DNA from 2 places in the Moraxella bovoculi genome. Region 2 is predicted to be linked to the other one. Evidence: riboswitches for the same ligand, from Rfam matches in the RefSeq annotation. Region 2 holds a riboswitch; the other holds the start of a gene.

Region 1 (5,275 bases), 120 kb from region 2:
TGTTTTTCGATGTGTAATTGATTAAGTTCAAAATTACGAAACGCACCAATCACGCCATCCGCCTGACCGCTAAGCAAAGAAGGCGAAAGTGACCAGTTTACATTCACCATTTGTACGTCTTTGTCGGTCAAATTGACTGATTGCAGCATGGTCTTTAATAATAGCTCTTCAAACCCGCTCACCGAATAGCCGATTTTTTTGCCTTTTAGGTCTTCTAGCTTGGTGATGTTGCTGTCTTTTAGAATGACTAAGCTGTTCAGCGGCGTATTAATCACTGTGCCAATGCGCACAAGTGGCAAACCTTGGGCGATGCTTTGTTGTAGCTGCGGCTGATAATCAACCGCGATGTCTGCTTGATTTGAGGCGACCAGTTTTGGCGGCATGGATGGATCGGCGGGTTCTGTGATCTCAACATCAAGCCCCTGCTCATCAAAATACCCTTGCTGCTTAGCGATGATGATGGCTGCGTGATTCGGGTTTACGAACCAATCTAGTAGCAATGTTAGCTTTTGAACGTCTTGCGCGCTGTCTTTAGCATTTTGTTCTTTTGGCGCGCAAGCCAATAAAATCAGCGCAGCGGTGGCGATAAGCGCACCTTTGATAAATTTCGATAAAGTCATAAATTCTCCTTTTTATGGTTGGTTGTGTGATTAACGTGCATAGGATGCCCAAGGAATTAGGCGTTTTAATAAATAATCACCCAAAAAATACAGACTAAGTGCGATAATGACGAGTACAAATAACGCCACAAACATCAAATCAACCTGCATTCTGGCATTGGCATGCAACATGAGATAACCCAAGCCGTGCGATGAGCCGACCCATTCGCCAACCACCGCCCCAATTGGCGCGATCGAGATGGCAATGCGAAGCCCTGATGCTAGGGCAGGTAGCGAAGCAGGCAGTTTAACCTTTAATAGCATCTGCATGGGCGAGATGCGATAAGTTTGAGCAATGTCAAGCCACGCATTCTGAGCCTGGCGCAGCCCATCAAAACACGCTGCCGTGACAGGGAAATAAATAATCATCACCGTCATGACAATCTTCGAGGCGATCCCATATCCAAACCAAAGCACGAGCAATGGCGCGATGGCAAATACAGGAATCGCCTGCGAGATGATCAGTATAGGTAACAGCACCGAGGACAATCTGCGCGACGCACTTAATATCAATGCTGACGCCACACCCAAGGTCGTGCCAATGCCAAGCCCAAACAAAATCTCAATCAGCGTAATTCTGGCTTGCTCCCAGATAAGCTCATGATGCACCAAGAATGATTCATAGACCGCCAAAGGACTTGGTAGAATGTAGTGCGGTAACTCACCAAGCGACACGATCACCTGCCAAATCAATAACAAAACCAAGGTAATCGAAGGTATCTTGAGCCATCGCATCAGACAATCCCCCCAAGCTCAGCAAGGAGCCGTGCATGTAGCTCACCAAATGCGCTATGAGTGAGCGCCCTAATGGGTCTATCATCTGGCGTGATTTTTAGGGATATGGTGGCGGGCTGGTGTTTTAGGACATAAATATCATCACTAAGTCGAAGAGCTTCTTGGGGATCGTGAGTGATGAGCAGGACGGTTTTGTCTTGTAGCAATTCATACGCCAAAGCCTGTAATTCATGGCGTGTCACGGCATCTAATGCAGAAAACGGCTCATCCATCAGCACCAGATCGGTATCCATCATGAGCGTGCGCGCCAATGCAACACGCTGTCTTTGGCCGCCTGAGAGTTCGTGGACTTTTTTATGAGTGTGATCGCTCATCTTTACTTGGGTGAGTAGTTGCAGTGCTTTGGCGTGTATCTTGGGGGATTTGCGACCTGATAGGTGCGCATAGAGCTGTACATTATCGATGATTGATAGCCAAGGATACAGCGCATCGTGCTGAGCCATGTAGGCGATATTGGCATCGTCTAGGAAGCTAACTTCTCCCTGATAGCCTTTCTCCAGTCCTGCGATGATGCGCAGCAAGGTGGATTTGCCCACACCCGAGCCACCCAATAGACTGCTAAAGCGACCTTTGGGCAATTGAAAATTAAAATCATGAAAAATCTGCTGCTCGCCGAATCTCAGCGACAGACCGTCTATGCTGACGTGGTGCATACGCCCTCTAGCATGACAGTAGAAATGATGGAGTGGGCATGGTTTAGTTTCCTACGACAGTATTAACTGAATCAGGTTCACGGGTATTATCTCAGCCATCACAAGGACAGCACCCCGACTAAAAAATTCAAAAAATTATAACGTATTCGCGTCAATATTGTAAAGCCTTTCGCGCCTGCAATATGGAACGAAAGGCCTGAATGCTAAAGGTTATCGCTTAGCAAAACCTTGCTTTTGTAGGTATTCTAGCATGAAGGGACGCACTTCGCCGCCGAAGGTTTGGGCGATTTGAGCGCGCCAGTCTAGATCAAGCTTGCGCCCTTGGTAATATTCACGCACTTGTTCGTTGTACGCATTTAAGGACGCTTCATCAGCTTCTTGGTAGGCGTCGGTAGAGACAAGCACGTCTAGCGGCAGACGTGGACGCTGTGATTGGTTAATCTTAGACTCCCAATCAGGATGACCTAAGCACAGACCGAATAATGGGACGACGTGCTTAGGACAGCCTAAGATATCGCCTGCTCGCTCGATGTCATTACGAAGAGAGCCAATAAATACGCCGCCCAAGCCAAGACTCTCGGCCGCAGCCAGTACGTTTTGCGCCATGAGCGCGGCATCGATCGCACCAATTAGCATCACCTCTGTCCAGTCAGTCTGCACATCCGCCAGCTGGTTATGGCGCTTAGCATCCATACAAAAAATCAGATACTCAGCACAAGACTCCACATAGCCATGGCCCAAACGCTCGCCATTGGCAAACGCTTCATTATAATCCGCCTCGCTCATGTTGCACGAGATCTGACGCAGCTGGGTACGCTTAGCGCCATCAACCACACGAATGATGCTCGTCGCCTGCAAAAAGCTGGACGTCGATACCGCACGCCCTGCTTCCAAGATCGCCTGCAGCATCTCATCAGAGATCGGTTCGCCTGTGTATTTACGCACAGAGCGGTGGTTCAATAGAGTCTCAATGGTAGGAGCACTATTTAGCATGGTTGTTCCTTGTGTAGATAATATGGATAAATCATGTTCATAGTATCAATTATCGCCTTCAAACGCAAATCGATTTCGCAAAAATTGACAATTAGGCAAATTAACAGATGCACTACTTTATCGGCTGTCATAATTTGTTATAATACCAAGCATTATAAAAAATAGGACAAAAACTCATGGCAAAAAAACCAAGCAATCAAATCTGTGCCAATAAAAAAGCACGCCACGAATATTTTATCGAAGAGACCTTTGAAGCTGGCCTTGCCCTGGAGGGCTGGGAAGTCAAAGCAATCCGCGCAGGTAAAATGGCGATCACTGACGCTTATGTCATTTTCAAAAATGGCGAAGCGTTCTTGTTCGGTGCGCACATTCAGCCGCTTTTGACCAGCTCAACGCACATCAATCCAGACAACATTCGCACGCGCAAATTACTTCTTAATCGCCGCGAGATTGACAAATTATTCGGCATGGTCAACCAAAAAGGCTATGCGGTCGTGCCATTATCTTGCTACTGGAAATCTTCATGCGTCAAATGCGAAATCGCCCTAGCTAAAGGTAAAAAACTCCACGACAAGCGCGCCACCCTAAAAGAACGCGATTGGCAAATGGATAAAAAACGCGGGTTCAAGGCGGATTTGCGATAATTCCCATCATCAAAATAAAAAGGTCAATGTGATATTGACCTTTTTATTTTATTGGCTTGATGCTGATTCACCTTTATTCTTGCGATACGAGACGACACCTTGCAGTACCAAGCACAAAATTCCCGCCCAGATCAGCCCATAGCTGCCCAGCATGTCCATCGTAAATGTTCCGCCAAGCACCGTCACCGCAAGCAAGAACAACAGCGCAGGCTCGATATATCCCATTAAACCGAACAGACTGACAGGCAGCAGGCGATTCGCCTCAAGATGCGACTGCAGCGCAAGGATGCTCACCACGCCAAGACCCACGACTTTAAGAAGCAGCCAACCATCCGTTAGCACCGTCTTGACTGTATCCATGTCAGTCATGATAAGCCAAATCAAGCACACGGGTGCGATGATGAGCGCATCGATGAACAGGCCTGTCACAGCACGCACCTTCTGAACGCGGCGCATGATGTAGTAAATCGGATAAGTACCACACACCCAAAACGTCGCCCAACTAAGCTCGCCTGTGCGCACGATCTCCGCTGCCACGCCTACCCCCGCCAAGGCAACCGCAAGCCACTGCACCTTGCTTAGCTTTTCTTTAAATAATACACAGCCGAACAACACCATCGTCAATGGGAAAAGAAAATAGCCCATCGCTGTCTGTACGCCTTGATCGTTCAGTGGTGCCCACATAAAGAGCCACAGCTGACTGGCAAAAATCGGTGTCGGCAGCAACAGCCAAAACCAAGACTTTACGCCCTTGATGGCTTTTAGATCATTGATGATGGTTTTTGATTGCCCACTAACCACCAAAAACACCAATAAACAGCCCAAGATCATCACCATGCGCCACAAAAACACGCTCGTGCCGGTCAAAGGCGACAACCATTTGCCATACGTGTACAGCACCCCAAATAATAAGTTAGCAAGTACGACAAGCGCAATTCCCCACATGAATTGTCGGCGCGCCCGAGCTTTGGCGGTGTCTTGTGGCGCGATGAGTACACTAGAATTGGTTACAGAAATGTTCGCATTCATGATATTTGTCTATTCAAATAATTTTCGCACATTTTAAATAAAAATCATGAGAATAAAGCACGATTAAAGTTAATCATTTAGTTTTATTTTGCATATAATAGGTAATTTTGATAAAATTTCTCATAATTAACTAAATCATGTAATCTAATGACACACGCACTTGATGACACCGATAAAATCATCTTAAATCTCCTACAAGATGATGCGACACTCCCACTAAAGAGCGTCGCCGAACGAGCGGGTATCTCTATCGCCACGGCACAGCGACGCATCAGCACGCTCATCGATCAAAAAATCATCGCAAAGCAAGTCGCCATCATCGACCCCACCAAGGTCGGCTACACACTCACAGTGCTGGTGATGATCAAGATGGCAACGTCGAGCGTATCCATGCAGCAGCGGTTTGAGCGGGTCATGGCATCCGAGCCACAGGTGATGATGTGTTATGAGATCTCAGGTGATTATGACTTTGTGCTGATGGTGACTAGCCAAAACATGCAAG
Region 2 (5,275 bases):
GGCAGCAGTGACAACAATTTCTACAAGCCAGTTTGGGTTGACTAGGTTTGCTTGTACTGTTGCACGAGTTGGCGGTGTGATCCCTGCCATCCATGCTGCATATTCATCATTGAATTGCTCAAAATCTTTCAAGTCTTTAATGAATACTTGGGCGGTGAGTAGTTTTGACTTGTCTGTGCCAGCTTTGGCGAGTGCCTTATCAATATTGTTCAATACTTCGCGTGTTTGTCCAATAATATCCAAGTCATCATTGTCTGGTACTTGACCTGCCAAATATACCACGCCATTATGGATGGCGATTTCGCTTAAGGTGTCGTTACTGTCTAGTTTGATGATGTTAGCCATGATGATTCCTTAGTGGTGATGGATGATTAATGATACCGTGCCAACGACAACCCGTCAAGGCTGATGTCTGGCGCGCGCTTGGTGATGATGTCCGCAATCAATTTCCCAGAACCGCACGCCATGGTCCAGCCGAGTGTGCCATGCCCTGTATTGATGAATAGATTGTTGAATTTGGTCTCTCCGATGATTGGTGTGCCGTCTGGTGTCATGGGGCGAAGACCCGTCCAGAAAGTCGCATTCGGTAAGTCGCCACCTGTGAATAAATCACGTGTAACCATCTCAAGCGTGGCTCGGCGAGCGGGATTTAACTTTAGATTAAAACCGCTTAATTCTGCCATGCCGCCCACACGAATACGATCATCAAAGCGTGTGATGGCAATCTTGAAGGTCTCATCTAACACGGTCGAGACGGGCGCATTATCAGGATCGATAATGGGCACAGTCAGAGAATAGCCTTTGACGGGATAAACAGGTAAATTAAGCCCTAAAGGCTTAGCAATGTCACGCGAGTAGCTGCTAAAGGCCAGCACATAATGATCAGCGGTAAGTAGCTCGCCATCAGCCAGAACGCCTGTGATGGCATTACCATCATGCTGAATTTGTTGCACGGTTTTATTAAATAAGAACTTCACGCCCAGATCTTTGGCGAGCGCGGCGAGTCTTTTGGTGAATAAATTACAGTCGCCCGTTTCGTCATTGGGCAGTCGAAGTCCGCCTACAAGTTTGTCCTTGGCGTGAGCTAGGGCAGGTTCGACTCGCGCTAGCTCATCTCTGCCAAGCAGTTCGTAAGCCACGCCGCATTCTTTTAGAACTTCGATGTCACGACCCACCACATCCAGCTGAGCTTGTTTTCGGAATAATTGTAATGTGCCTTTGGTGCGGTGTTCGTATTGAATTCCCGTCTCTTGGCGCAGATTTTGTAGGCAATCACGGCTGTATTCTGCGACTCGCATCATGCGTTCTTTGTTAAGAGCGTAGCGATCGGCATTACAGTTGGCGAACATCTTGGCTGCCCACTGCGCCTGCCAAAGGGATCCATCGGGACTGATGGCAAAGGGTGCGTGTTTTTGAAGTAGCCATCTGGCGGCTTTTAGTGGGATGCCTGGGGCTGCCCAAGGGGTTGAATAACCAGGGGAGATTTGACCCGCGTTGCCAAAGCTGGTCTCTTCGGCGACATCGTTTTGGCGTTCGATGACGGTGACATCTACGCCCAATTTAGCAAGATAATACGCTGACGTTACACCAATGATGCCGCCGCCAAGTACGATTGCTTTCATAACTGACTGTCCTTGAAAGTAATGATATAAACAATCGCTTATGATAACAATCGCTTGAATGAATAACAAGCGACATTCATGAGGTATGAAAATATTTTATGATAATGCCCAAAAAATGTTTTGCTTTGTTTGGATAAAAGCTGTGTTATAATGTTACCAACTTGACGGAGTGCAACCCAAAGTTGCCGAGATTGTGGTTATGCCACAAAATCCGTTGAACCTGATGCGGTTCGTACCGCCGTAGGAAATCAAGTTTTCAAAATCTTAAGAATTCTGTATATTATTGATTTATATCAATAATTCTTTTTCATCATAAGATTTTTGATGGCTTGATTTGTTTATTAGCCATTTAAAAAGGATATTATGATGAGCCAAATCGCAAATCAACCCCACACCCATTCCCCACAAGATGCCACAACCACAGAAGTTGGCTGGATATACGATAAAAACGAGCCAAGTTGTACAAATAGTACTACGAGTGAGTTTGACGAAGTAGAGCAAGCCAAGTTCGCAGGTTGTGAACAAGACGCCAAAGATTTAACTCGCATTCTACCTGCGTCCAAAAAGGTCTATGTGCAAGGCTCACAAGCCAACATTCGTGTGCCGTTTCGTGAGATTACGCTCACCGACACGCCCATAGGTCTTAGCCATGGCAAACAGGATGGTTTTGAGAAGAACGAGCCGATTTTGGTGTATGACACATCAGGCGTTTATACCGACCCGAGCGTTCACATTGACCTAAATCAAGGCTTGCCTAAACTGCGTGAGGCGTGGATTGCCGAGCGTGATGACACGGATGTTTTGGACGGTTTGACATCGGATTTTGGTAAGGCACGGCTTAACGACATTCGCACGGCGGACATTCGTTTTGCTCACATTGCCAGACCTAGACGAGCCAAGCGTGGCAAAAACGTTACCCAAATGCACTACGCCAGACAAGGCATTATCACGCCTGAGATGGAGTACATCGCCATTCGTGAAAATGGCAAGCAGCGTGATGGCGTGGATTTACGCCAACATCAGGGGCAAAATTTTGGGAAAACAGTGCGTAAGATTACCCCTGAATTTGTGCGTAAGGAAGTGGCAGAAGGGCGAGCGATTATTCCTTGCAATATCAATCACCCAGAGAGCGAGCCGATGATTATTGGGCGAAATTTTTTGGTGAAAATTAACGCCAATATCGGCAACTCCGCCCTAGGCTCGTCCATTGATGAAGAAGTGGCGAAGATGACGTGGGCGACACGTTGGGGGGCGGATACGATTATGGATTTGTCCACAGGCAAAAATATCCACGAAACACGAGAATGGATTATCCGCAACAGCCCTGTGCCGATTGGGACGGTGCCGATTTATCAGGCTTTGGAAAAGGTAAATGGTGTGGCGGAGGATTTGACGTGGGAGATTTTTAAGGATACGCTCATTGAGCAGGCAGAGCAGGGCGTGGATTATTTTACCATTCATGCAGGGGTGCTACTTCGTTATGTGCCACTCACCGCCAATCGCTTGACGGGCATTGTCTCTCGGGGTGGGTCAATCATGGCACAGTGGTGCTTGACTCATCACAAGGAGAATTTTATTTATGAGCATTTTGATGAGATTTGTGAAATTGCCAAAGCCTATGATGTGGCGTTTAGTTTGGGCGATGGACTAAGACCGGGCTGTATCCAAGATGCCAATGATGAAGCTCAATTTAGCGAATTAAAAACGCTTGGCGAGCTGACCAAACGTGCGTGGGAGCATGACGTGCAAGTGATGATAGAAGGACCCGGGCACGTTCCGATGCACATGATTAAAGAAAATATGGATATGCAACTCACGCATTGCCACGAAGCTCCGTTTTATACGCTAGGGCCTTTGACGACTGACATTGCCCCTGGCTATGACCATATCACAAGTGCAATAGGGGCAGCGATGATTGGGTGGTATGGTACGGCAATGCTGTGCTATGTTACGCCAAAGGAGCATTTGGGTTTGCCCAACAAAAAGGACGTAAAGGACGGTATCATCACTTACAAAATCGCCGCTCACGCCGCCGACCTTGCCAAAGGACACCCACTCGCCCAAGTGCGTGATAACGCCTTGTCTAAGGCACGGTTTGAGTTTCGTTGGGAAGACCAATTTAACCTTGCCCTAGACCCTGACACGGCAAGGGCAATGCACGATGAGACCATGCCAAAAAAAGCCCATAAATCGGCTCATTTTTGTTCTATGTGTGGCCCGAAGTTTTGTTCCATGAAAATCACGCAAAACGTTAGGGAGTACGCCAAAGGTCTGGAATATGAACAGCAGGCGGGCTTTGATGAGATGCGCCAAAAATACCACGAGACAGGCGCCAAGCTCTATCATCCATTGTAAATTCAATCAAAAACCGCACCCATGGTGTGGTTTTTTATTCTGTATCAAAAACCTTACCCATCAAAAAGCACCCTCAAAATCTGCTATAATAAGCAAATTTTTATAATAATTGTGAGTAGCATGTCTTTATTTTCTTATTTTGAACGCAAGATTGACCCTTATCCAAGCAGTACCATGCCTGTGATGACTCGTGGTAAATTGTTGTCGTTCCTGTGGGCATGTACCAAGGGTGCGCGTGGTTGGATTTTTGTTCGTATTGTGCTGTCAGTACTGCTTGGGGTGTTTGGTTCGTTGCTCTTTGCTTGGGCGGGGGATGTGGTTGATTGGCTAACCATCTACACACCAAGCACGCTTTGGCAAGAAAAAGGACAGACCATCATGATGATTTTGGGTCTGTGTGTCTTGTCGATTTTTGCAGAATTTTTTGGTAATTTGATTCGCTTTCAAGTGCTTCAAGGCGTTCTGCCAATGCGACTTCGTTGGTGGTTCCATAAGCACATGCTGGGACAGTCGATGCAGTTTTATCATGATGAGTTTTCTGGACGTGTCTCTGCTAAGGTCATGCAAACGGCGCTGGGTGTGCGTGATACGATCATGACGATGGCGGAGATGGTGTCTTTTGTGTCGGCATATCTTATTACCAGTGGCGTGATTTTGCTTGGGCTTGATTTTTGGTTATTTGTGCCGTTTGGGCTGTGGCTGATTACGGTTGTGGTGGTGATGAAATTTTTCTTACCAAGACTTAGAAAAACCGCCAGTGATCAAGCCGATGCTCGTGCACTGATGACAGGTCGTGTGACAGATGCTTATGCTAACATCAGTGCGGTGAAGCTGTTTAGTCACTCAAACCGTGAACTTGGCTATGCCAAATCTGCCATGAGTGAATTCATGACGACCGTGCATGCACAGATGCGCTGGGTGTCGCTGTTGGGCACGACGACCGAGACCATCTCGCTCATCATGATCGTTGGTAGTACCGCGATTGGCGTGTATCTGTGGATGGCAGGCGAGGTTACTGTGGGTGCGATCGCCATTGCCTCGGGCATCGCGCTTAGATTAAAAGGCATGATTCAATGGATCATGTGGGAGATGGCAAGTTTATTTGAGCACATCGGCACAGTCCAAGATGGCATGAGCACGCTGACCACACAGCACGCCATCGTTGATGATGCGGATGCAACTGAGCTTGTCGTGACCGAAGGCAGTATTGTCTTTGATGATGTGTCTTTTAATTATGGTAAATCAGATTCGCCAATCAAGCTGTTAGAGCAGTTTAATTTATCCATCAAAGCAGGCGA

The links. Region 2 has a riboswitch for thiamine pyrophosphate ahead of thiC (phosphomethylpyrimidine synthase ThiC). Riboswitches for the same ligand answer to the same signal wherever they lie in the genome.
Region 1: another riboswitch for thiamine pyrophosphate. It lies ahead of AAX10_RS00575 (ABC transporter ATP-binding protein); the one in region 2 lies ahead of thiC (phosphomethylpyrimidine synthase ThiC).

The regions. Positions count from the first base shown of each region.
Region 1 covers NZ_CP011381.2:126,112-131,386, reverse strand. The annotation lists gene AAX10_RS00585 (ABC transporter substrate-binding protein) at 1-620, opposite strand, end outside; gene AAX10_RS00580 (ABC transporter permease) at 651-1,394, opposite strand; gene AAX10_RS00575 (ABC transporter ATP-binding protein) at 1,394-2,107, opposite strand; TPP riboswitch at 2,139-2,234, opposite strand; gene nfsA (oxygen-insensitive NADPH nitroreductase) at 2,318-3,100, opposite strand; gene smpB (SsrA-binding protein SmpB) at 3,277-3,744, shown strand; gene rarD (EamA family transporter RarD) at 3,793-4,773, opposite strand; gene AAX10_RS00555 (Lrp/AsnC family transcriptional regulator) at 4,921-5,275, shown strand, end outside.
Region 2 covers NZ_CP011381.2:9,421-14,695, forward strand. The annotation lists gene AAX10_RS00035 (RidA family protein) at 1-345, opposite strand, end outside; gene AAX10_RS00040 (D-amino acid dehydrogenase) at 372-1,622, opposite strand; TPP riboswitch at 1,778-1,887, shown strand; gene thiC (phosphomethylpyrimidine synthase ThiC) at 1,983-3,977, shown strand; gene AAX10_RS00050 (ABC transporter ATP-binding protein) at 4,098-5,275, shown strand, end outside.